Regions from separate parts of the Arthrobacter sp. 754 genome, predicted to be linked through region 1. Evidence: riboswitches for the same ligand, from Rfam matches in the RefSeq annotation. Region 1 holds a riboswitch; each other region holds the start of a gene.
What was found. A riboswitch is a leader RNA that binds a small molecule or an ion and turns the genes downstream of it on or off. The one in region 1 is predicted to bind S-adenosylmethionine.
Positions count from the first base shown of each region.

Region 1 (3,267 bases):
TAAGGCGGCGTATCAGATCTGCTTGAGCGCCTGTTCCAGATCGCCGATGAGATCGTCCACGTCCTCCAGGCCAACCGAAAGCCGCACGACGCCGTCGCTAAGCCCGATGGCGGCCCGGCCTTCGGGGCCCATGGCGCGGTGGGTGGTGGTGGCCGGATGGGTGATCAGGGACTTGGCATCGCCCAGGTTGTTGGAGATATCGATGATCCGCAGCCCGTCCAGCAGCGCAAAGGCGGCGTCCTTGCCCGAGCGGCCGCCCGTCGTCGCAAGTTCCAGTGTGAGAACGGTGCCACCGGCCTTCATCTGCTTGGCGGCCAGCTCGTACTGCGGGTGCGACTTCAGCAGGGGGTATTTGACCCAGCTGACGGCGGGCTGCTGTTCGAGCCATTCGGCGAGCCGCAGCGCGGACGCGGACGAGTGGTTCACGCGCAGCGCCATGGTTTCCAGGCCTTTGGTCAGCACCCAGGCGTTGAACGCGGACAGCGCGGGTCCCGTGTGGCGCATCAGCTGCTTGACCGGACCGTCGATGAATTCCCTGGTCCCGAGGATGGCACCGCCCAGCACCCGGCCTTGGCCGTCAATGTGCTTGGTGCCGGAGTAGACAATGACATCCGCGCCGAACTGGCCGCAGCGCTGCAGCAGGGGAGTGGCAAAAACGTTGTCGACGACGACGGTGGCCCCGGCCGCGTGCGCCAGCTCGCTGACCGCGGCAATGTCCACGATTTCCTGCATGGGGTTCGATGGCGATTCGAAGAAAACGGCCGTGGTGGGCTCGGACAGGGCTTCGCGCCACTGGTCCAGGTCAGGGCCGTCCACGAACACCGTCTCCACGCCCCAGCGCGGCAGGATTTCGTTCAGGATCACAAAGCACGAGCCGAACAGTGAGCGGGCGGCAACCACCCGGTCCCCGGCTGCCAGCAGCGCACCCAGGGCTGTGAAGACAGCGGACATGCCGGACGCCGTCGCGAAGCACGCCTCGGTTCCCTCCAGCAGGCGGAGCCGTTCCTGGAAGGTGGCAACGGAGGGGTTGCCGTAGCGGGAGTAGACGAAGCGTTCGTCCTCGCCTGTGAAGGCGCGTTCGGCTGCGGCGGCCGACTCGTAGACGAAGCCCGAGTTCAGGAACACCGGCTCGGTGGTCTCCTGGAAGTTGGTGCGGTCCAGCCCGCCGCGGACGGCCTGGGTGTCAGGGCTCCAGCCGGCGGCATCTTTGTTGAAGGTCACTTATTTGCTTCCGAGGTTGGTGGGCAGGCCGCGGTTCTTCCAGCCGTTGACGGTTCGCTCGCCGTAGCGGTCGGGCTCGCCTTCGAAACCCTCCAGGACATTGAAGGAGGTAAAGCCGGCCTGTGTCGCGGCGATGGCGGCAGCGATGGACCGCTGGCCGGAGCGGCAGAGGAAAATGAGCTCGGTGGTTGGGTCCTCCGGGGCCTGCTGGGTCAGGTCGGTGAGGAAATCCGGGTTGGGGATCCCGCCGGGGAACGTCCACTGGATAAACAGGGGGTCGTTGTCAGTGGCCTTGGTGTCCGGGATGCCGATGTGGGCCCATTCGCCTTCGGTGCGGACGTCCACCAGGATGGCGCCCTGCTCCAGCTTGGCCCAGGCTTCCAGCGGGGTGAGGTCTCCGGCGTAGCTCATGCGTGGCCCTCGCCGTCGAAGTCGAGGTCGTCGCCCGATTCAAGGTCTTCAACAGCGGTGGCGACGGCGGCATCCGCGCTCGCGATCGCCGTCGGGAGGATGAGTGCCTGGGCAACAATCACGCTGCTGCCGTTGAATGTGGCGGCCGGGCTGCCGTGCAGGACGTACCCCTCGGCCAAGGCGGTGGAAATCCGTTCACAGAAAGCCTTGTCGTCCGGCCCCGTGATGAGCCGGTAGGACAATCTTTCTTCGGGGGCAGGTGCGTCGGACACGACGGAACTCCTTCTTTCACGCTTGCAGCTCGAATGGGTCGATATGCCGAGTATTCACCTGAGGCACCCCGCCGCGAAAGGGAGGGTTGCCGACCGGCCAGTCAGGGCTTGGCGCCGGTTCTCATTACTCCCCAAAAACGTAACATCCGGCCCGCCCGGCCGCACCGCCGCCGTCGTCATGTTCCGTAACCAAGCCGGACTTTCGTAACCTGCGCGTGCTTCTCCCCCTCACCATCCGGGCGGGACAATCAGGCCATGGCGGACAGCAGGAACCAAAGGGCGGGGGGAACCCGGGTACGGCGGCTGGCCGCGGCCCTGTGCGGAGCTTCGATCCTAATGGGCGTGGCCGGCTGCCGGGATGTTCCGGGTCCGCCGCCTTGCCTGCCGCCGGCCTACAGCGTCACGCCGTCGGAAGCGCGGCCGGGAGACCAGGTCACGGTCAGCGCGCAGGACACCACGTGCGATGCCCGCTACGGCGCGGACGCCAAGGTCCAGGTGACGGTTCGGGACGCTGCCGGAATCAACGTGCTGGAGGGACTTGCTCCGATGACCGACGACGGCGGTTTCACTTTCGTGTTTACCGTTCCGGCGGGAATGGCCGCCGGGAACGCCGGGGTCACCGCCTACCCCTACGCCTTGGACTGGTGTGACGACACCGGGGTCAACAACAGGGCGGCATCAGGACTGGAGAGCCTGGTCCGGGTCTCCTGCGTGGAGCGCCTGGTGCCAATGGTTATCCTGGCCGGCTGAGGCCGGTCCTCCTGGCGGCTGACGCGGAGGCGGGGGCGCAAGGCAACGCCCGGACAGGCCTGCGGGGACCGATAGAGTTTCCGCAGGTGGCGCCGGCCGCCATCACTGCAAAGCCGTCCCGGGGGAGGGTCCACACCAGCATGCCGAAAGCCACCGCACTCAGGCGCGTGCCGCCGTCGGCCGCACCCGGACTCCGCAGCCCGCTGACGTCAGCACTTCTTGCGGCCCTGCTCCTGCTGGCCACCCTCCTGTCCAGCCTTCTGCCGGCCGGCGCTGCCGCAGCCGCCCAACCCGGACCGGCCCCGGAGGCAGGAAAGCCGCTGCTGGGCGCTGTCCTTGAGTGGGGCCAGGACTCGGCCGGGTCCTTTGCCGAACGGCTGGGGGCCACCCCCGCGGTGTTCGGCCACGACATCTCCATCCCGTTCCGCGACGCAGAGGCCGACAATCTCCGGCAGTTTTTGGACCAGGCGTCAGCCGTTGGCTCCCACGCAATGTTCACCGTCAAGCCCACCGTTCCGCTCGAACAGATCGACGCGGCGGCGGCCCGGGCGTTCGCTGCTGAGGTCGCCAACGTTTCGGCCGGCTTCCAGGGCACGATGCTGGTGCGCTTCGC
Region 1 is NZ_JBEPSC010000008.1:75,550-78,816, forward strand. It holds gene ABIA70_RS20055 (glycoside hydrolase family 26 protein) at 1-3, shown strand, start outside; gene ABIA70_RS20060 (O-succinylhomoserine sulfhydrylase) at 13-1,221, opposite strand; gene ABIA70_RS20065 (rhodanese-like domain-containing protein) at 1,222-1,632, opposite strand; gene ABIA70_RS20070 (DUF1737 domain-containing protein) at 1,629-1,904, opposite strand; SAM riboswitch class IV at 1,918-2,033, opposite strand; gene ABIA70_RS20075 (hypothetical protein) at 2,160-2,654, shown strand; gene opgC (OpgC domain-containing protein) at 2,795-3,267, shown strand, end outside.

Region 2 (3,267 bases), on a different contig from region 1:
CGGCTTCGACGCCGAGGGCGGACGAAATACGTTCGGTGGTGGCAACGAGGCCATCTTGTTCACAGGCGTAAGAGACGTGATCCATGCGCATGCCCTCATCTTGGCACTTTGTGATGAGGCTCTCAGCTAAGGGTACCCTTACTTGGTTTTGGGCCCTTCCTGGGCCACCATTTCCCCTCCTTCGGCCACGACGGGCAGCAGTGACCATGTTCGTCACAATGCTGTTCCCGGCCCGCAGCCCGTTCCTACACTGAACCGAAGGTGATGAGCGCCAGTACCACGTCAAAGGAGCCGTAAATGTCCCAGGGTTGGTCTTTCGAAACACGCCAGATCCACGCCGGCCAGGAACCTGACACCGCCACCGGTGCGCGGGCGCTGCCCATCTACCAGACGACGTCGTTCGTCTTCCCCAGCGCGGAAAGCGCTGCGAACCGCTTCGCGCTCGCGGAACTGGCACCCATCTATACCCGGATCGGCAACCCCACGCAGGACGCCGTCGAACAGCGGATCGCCAGCCTGGAAGGCGGTCTGGCCGCGCTGCTGCTGAGTTCGGGACAGGCAGCGGAAACCTTCGCCATCCTGAACGTTGCCGAAGCCGGTGACCATATTGTGGCGAGCCCCAGCCTGTACGGCGGCACGTACAACCTGCTGGCGCACACGCTGAAGAAATTCGGCATCTCCGTCACGTTCGTCGACGATCCTGACAACCTGGGCCAGTGGCGGGAAGCCGTCCAGCCGAACACCAAGCTGTTCTTCGGCGAGGTGGTGTCCAATCCCCGCCAGGACGTCCTGGACCTTGAGGGCATCTCCGCGGTGGCGCATGACGCCGGAGTCCCGCTGATCGTGGACAACACCCTGTCCACGCCGTACCTGATCCGGCCCATCGAATGGGGTGCGGACATTGTGGTGCATTCCGCCACCAAGTACCTCGGCGGACACGGCGCCGCGATTGCCGGCGTGATCGTGGATTCGGGCAACTTCGATTTCGGCAAGGACCCGGAGCGGTTCCCCGGGTTCAACACCCCGGACCCCACCTACAACGGCATGGTCTATGCCCGCGACCTGGGCGCAGGCGGTGCCCTCGGCGCCAACCTTTCCTACATCCTGAAGGCCCGCGTCCAGCTGCTCCGGGACCTCGGCTCGGCAGTGTCCCCCTTCAACGCCTTCCTGATCGCCCAGGGCATCGAAACCCTCAGCCTTCGGGTGGAGCGGCACGTCGCCAACGCCACCACTGTGGCGCAGTGGCTCGAGGCAAGGGACGACGTCGAATCCGTCGCCTATGCCGGTCTGCCCTCCAGCCCCTGGTACGGGCGCGGCCGGAAGTACGGGCCCAAGGGAACCGGGGCTGTGGTTTCCTTCACCGTCGCCGGGGGAGCCGAAGCGGGCAAGCGGTTCGTGGACGCCCTGGAGCTCCACTCCCATGTGGCCAACATCGGCGACGTACGCTCTCTGGTCATCCACCCGGCCTCCACCACGCACAGCCAGCTCTCGCCCGAACAGCAGGCCATAGCGGGGGTGGCCCCCGGACTCGTCCGCCTCTCCGTCGGCATCGAGCACATCGATGACATCCTCGCCGACCTCGAAGCCGGCTTCCGTGCGGCCAAAAGCGCGGCGGAAGCAGCCGCGGCGGCAGGTGAGGAGCGGCAGTAGGCATCCGCTGAAGTCACAACCTGTCACAGGCTTAGCGCCAAGCGCCGGCTGTTTCGTACACTCGAAGCAGGTCATGAGTGCCAGCGACAGCCCCGGCTTGCTGGCCGGCAACCCTCCTCCGCGGCGGGGTGCCCCGGGTGAGGACCTGGCCTGCCGGTCAATTGACGGCGGGCAAGCGCGTAGAAAAGGTCCTGCCATGACGATCACGATTTCCCGAACCGCCGCCCCAGGACACGGGGTTGTCCGCTATGCCACCATCGGCGGCCTGCAGCTGGAAGCCGGCGGTTACCTTCCCGACGTCACCCTGGCCTACGAAACCTGGGGCACGTTGAATGCCGACGGATCGAACGCCGTCCTCATCGAGCACGCCCTGACCGGAAGCACCCATGTGACCCGTGGGGACAGCGACGAGGAAGGCTGGTGGGAACAGCTCGCCGGACCCGGCGCGCCGGTGGACACTGACCGGTTCTTTGTGGTCTCCATCAACATCCTCGGCGGATGTTACGGCTCCACCGGACCGTCCTCCGAAGCTCCCGACGGGAAGCCGTGGGGGTCCCGGTTCCCGTTGGTAACACTGCGCGACACCACGGCGGCTGAGGCCCGGCTGGCCGATGCCCTGGGCATCCACAGCTGGTTTGCCGTACTGGGCGGCTCCATGGGCGGGGCGCGCGCCCTGGAATGGGCCGTGACCTACCCTGAGCGTGTGCAGCGCTGCGCCGTCATCTCTGTCGGCGCCGCCAGCACGGCCGAACAGATCGCGTTCGCCCAGGCCCAGACCCTGGCCATCCGCCAGGACGTCAACTTCAATGACGGCGACTATTACGGTGGCCCGCTCCCCGAGGATGGCCTGGCACTGGCGCGGCGCATCGCGCACATCACGTACCGCTCGGCCGCTGAATTCGATGGCCGGTTCGGACGCTCGGCACAGATCGCCGAATCGCCGCTGCAGGCCGAGGCACTGGGGGCGCGCGGCCGTTACCAGGTTGAAAGCTACCTGGACCACCAGGGCAGGAAACTCGTCCGGCGGTTCGACGCCAACAGCTACATCGCCATCACAGACGCTTTGATGAGCCACGATATCTGCCGCGGGCGGGGATCCCTCCACGAGGCGCTCGGGCGCGCCACGGCCAGGTTCTTCGTCGCCGCAGTGGACAGTGACCGGCTCTATTTCCCGTCCCAGTCCCGTGAACTGGCGGATGCCCTGCCTGGCGACGTGGACGTGCACGTGATCGAGGCCCCCATCGGCCATGACGGCTTCCTCACCGAAATCGGCCAGCTCAGCGACCCCCTCCGGCGGCACCTCGCCGGCTGACGAACCGGCCAGGCCCAGGGCGCCTGTGCATTTTTGCAGATAGGGCCTGCATTTTTCGGGGTTGATGTTAAGTCCTGCGCGGAACATACTCTTGGGACCCGGCGATCCGTGGCGCCCGTCATCACGGCCGCCAAAGGCAGGTCCCAGTGGTGTCGATGGCGACGCCGAAGGAGAGTTCAAATGAGCATGGAAAACTCCGCCGGAAGGCGCGTAGTCGAACCCGATGTCAAGGCTTCAGGCCTGAGAAAAGTCGTCACGGCCTCCATGGCCGGCACCGTCGTTGAATGGTACGAATTTTTCCTCTA
Region 2 is NZ_JBEPSC010000002.1:701,319-704,585, forward strand. It holds gene ABIA70_RS08595 (VOC family protein) at 1-91, opposite strand, end outside; gene ABIA70_RS08600 (bifunctional o-acetylhomoserine/o-acetylserine sulfhydrylase) at 298-1,650, shown strand; SAM riboswitch class IV at 1,720-1,834, shown strand; gene metX (homoserine O-acetyltransferase MetX) at 1,847-2,962, shown strand; gene ABIA70_RS08610 (MFS transporter) at 3,143-3,267, shown strand, end outside.
Region 2: linked by a shared signal. The riboswitch ahead of metX (homoserine O-acetyltransferase MetX) and the one ahead of ABIA70_RS20070 (DUF1737 domain-containing protein) in region 1 are both predicted to bind S-adenosylmethionine.

Region 3 (3,267 bases), on a different contig from region 1:
ACTGGATGCCGAGCATGCGGGTGGTGGCGTCGTCGTCTCCCGCAGTGATGAAGCCGGACGGGTCCGCCTCGCCGATGTTGGAGAAAAGGCTGATGATGCGGCACTCGTCGACGTCGTGCATCGGGTCAACGTAGGGGACCTGGGTGTGCGGCTTGACGCTCTGCAGTGAATCGCACAGCTCGTTGACTGCGGCAACATTTGGATCGTAACGGCGGTTCAGGAGCTGTTCGCGGAATGATTCGGGTGCCAGGGCTGTCATGAAGGGCAATGTCTCCTGCGGGGATCGGTGCTGCTGCCAATCCGGAAAATGGGCGCGTGGTGGGCACGCCAAGTCCGGGGTGGTTTGAAATGTGTTGTGGACCGATTCCTGGTCGGTCTCTATCAGTTTAGCAAGCCCCGCAAAATGCAGGGCCCGTCCCGGGCCTTCCCGTGACGGAAGGCACAGGACGGACCCTGCAGCTGGATCGAAAAAACTACCAGAGACGCTTGGTGGCGCGGCGGGCGCCCTCGCCCAACGCCTCCAGCTTGGCCCACGCAATCTGCGGGTGGACGCGCCCGCCCAGGCCGCAGTCGGTGGAGGCGATGACATGCTCCCTGCCCACCAGCTCGGCGAAACGGACAATCCGGTCCGCGACGAGGTCCGGGTGCTCCACCACGTTGGTGGCATGTGACACGACGCCGGGGATGATGACCTTGCCCTCGGGCAGCTTGGTCTCCTCCCAGACCCGCCATTCGTGCTCGTGGCGGACGTTGCCGGCCTCAAAGGAGTACGCACCGGCGTTGACCTGCAGCACCGAGCCGACGATGTCCCCGAACGGGATGTCCGTGGTGTGCGGGCCGTGCCAGGAACCCCAGCAGACGTGGAGGCGGATCTGTTCCTGGGGCAGGTCACGCAGGGCCCAGTTGGTGGCCTCGACCCGCAGCTGGATGAACTTGAGGTAGTCCTCCAGGGTGGGTTCCGGGTTGATCTGGTCCCAGCTTTCCGCGAGGGAAGGATCGTCGAGCTGGACTGTCAGGCCGGCGTCGATAATGGCCTTGTATTCCTCCCGCATCACGTCAGCGCAGGCGTAGAGCAGCTCCTCATCGGACTTGTAGTACTCGTTGGCCACGCGGGCACAGGAGCCGGGGGACAGGGAGGCCACAAAACCCTGGGTGAGGCTTGCGGCGGCAAGTCCTTTTTTCAGGTTGGTGACATCGGAGTTCACCAGGTCCTGGCCGGTGTAGGTCAGGGGCCCGGTGATCTTCGGCTGGGAAACGCTCTTGCGGTGCGCCAGGATGCCCGAGGATGGATCGGTGTAGGCGTCGTTGAAAGCCAGCCGATCGCGGCGGTCCGGGAACGAGGTCAGCACAATGTGCCCCGGCGACGAGCGGTGCACGGTGGCGTCCTTCCACCGGTCCACATCTGTGGGTTCCAGGCCGCCGAGCCGCGCGAACGAGTAGTTCCACCAGGCGCCGTAGTCGACTGAAGTGGACATGGTGTGCCCGTATTCGCCGTCGTTGGGAATGTCCACCCCCACGTCTTTCTGCCGCTGGACGACGTCCACCACCGAGGACTCGAGCAGTTCGAGGAATTCCGGGGTAATGCCTTCGGTCTCCTTCGCGGCGTTGGCGGCGATCAGCTCCGGCGTGCGGGGCAGGGAACCTGCGTGGGTAACCTGGATGTGGTCAGTGTTAAGCGACATGGGGAATTTTCCTTTCCATCGGTCCTGGCAGTAGCACCTGCGCCGGCAGGTTTGTCCTGCTCAAACGCGGTTGCTGCGGCGTCAACGATCCAGGTCTCTCGGCCGCTCCGGATGGGTACTCTCACTTAATGGCATCTGCAGGGCCCGGGCAAGTCCGGGCCGGATTGTTTCGTGTGTGAACCCCGCCAGGCCGAACGAGTGGAGAAACCCCGGCGTCGGCTAAACTTGGGTGGTAAGAGCCCCGAACTCTTGCGTGGCAGGGCGTCCTAACCGTTCCCGCCAGGCTGTTGCCTTCGGGGCATTCTCATGAACGGCGCCGGCCTTTGATGACCCTCCCGCGAATAAGCGGATGGGGCACCCGGAGTGCGGCCCGAACGAATGGGGGAGGATCCCATGCCAGCAATCGTGATCGTAGGAGCCCAGTGGGGCGACGAAGGAAAAGGCAAGGCCACAGACCTCTTGGGTGGCCGTGTCGACTACGTCGTTAAGCCCAATGGCGGCAACAATGCCGGGCATACCGTCGTCGTAGGCGGTGAGAAGTATGAGCTCAAGCTCCTTCCGGCCGGCATCCTCAGCCCCAACGCGGTTCCCATCATCGGAAACGGCTGCGTGGTGAACCTCGAGGCCCTGTTCGAGGAAATCGATGGCCTGGAGGCCAGGGGTGCGGACACGTCCAAACTGCGTGTTTCCGCCAACGCCCACCTGGTGGCGCCTTACCACCAGGTGCTGGACAAGGTCACGGAGCGCTTCCTCGGCAGCCGCGCCATCGGCACCACCGGCCGCGGCATCGGCCCGGCCTACATGGACAAGGTGGCCCGCCTGGGCATCCGCGTCCAGGACGTCTTTGACGAATCCATCCTCCGCCAGAAGGTGGAAGGCTCGCTGCGCCAGAAGAACGAACTCCTGGTCAAGGTCTACAACCGCCGGGACATCGAGGTGGAGGAGATCGTCAGCTACTTCCTCTCCTTCGCCGAGCGCCTGCGCCCGCTGGTCATCGACAGCACCTTTGTCCTGAACAAGGCGCTGGACGAGGGCAAGGTGGTGCTCATGGAGGGCGGCCAGGCCACCTTCCTGGACGTGGACCACGGGACGTACCCGTTTGTCACGTCCTCGAACCCGACGGCGGGCGGCGCGTCAGTGGGTTCGGGCATCGGCCCTACCCGCATCTCCCGCTCGATCGGCATCATCAAGGCCTACACCACCCGCGTCGGTGCCGGACCGTTCCCCACGGAACTGTTCGACGAGATGGGCATGTACCTGCAGAAGACCGGCGGTGAGTTCGGCGTCAACACCGGCCGCCCGCGCCGCTGCGGCTGGTACGACGCCGTCCTGGCCCGCCACGCTTCCCGCGTCAACGGCTTCACGGACTACTTCGTCACCAAGCTGGACGTCCTGACCGGGATCGAGCAGATCCCGGTGTGCGTTGCCTACGACGTCGACGGCGTCCGGCACGACGAAATGCCCATGACGCAGACCGAATTCCACCACGCCGTGCCCATCTTCGAGTATTTCGAGGGCTGGAAAGAGGACATCACCGGCGCCCGCACCCTGGAGGACCTTCCGGAGAACGCGCGGAACTACGTGC
Region 3 is NZ_JBEPSC010000004.1:196,520-199,786, reverse strand. It holds gene ABIA70_RS13015 (uracil-DNA glycosylase family protein) at 1-259, opposite strand, end outside; gene ABIA70_RS13010 (cobalamin-independent methionine synthase II family protein) at 474-1,682, opposite strand; SAM riboswitch class I at 1,695-1,800, opposite strand; gene ABIA70_RS13005 (adenylosuccinate synthase) at 2,076-3,267, shown strand, end outside.
Region 3: linked by a shared signal. The riboswitch ahead of ABIA70_RS13010 (cobalamin-independent methionine synthase II family protein) and the one ahead of ABIA70_RS20070 (DUF1737 domain-containing protein) in region 1 are both predicted to bind S-adenosylmethionine.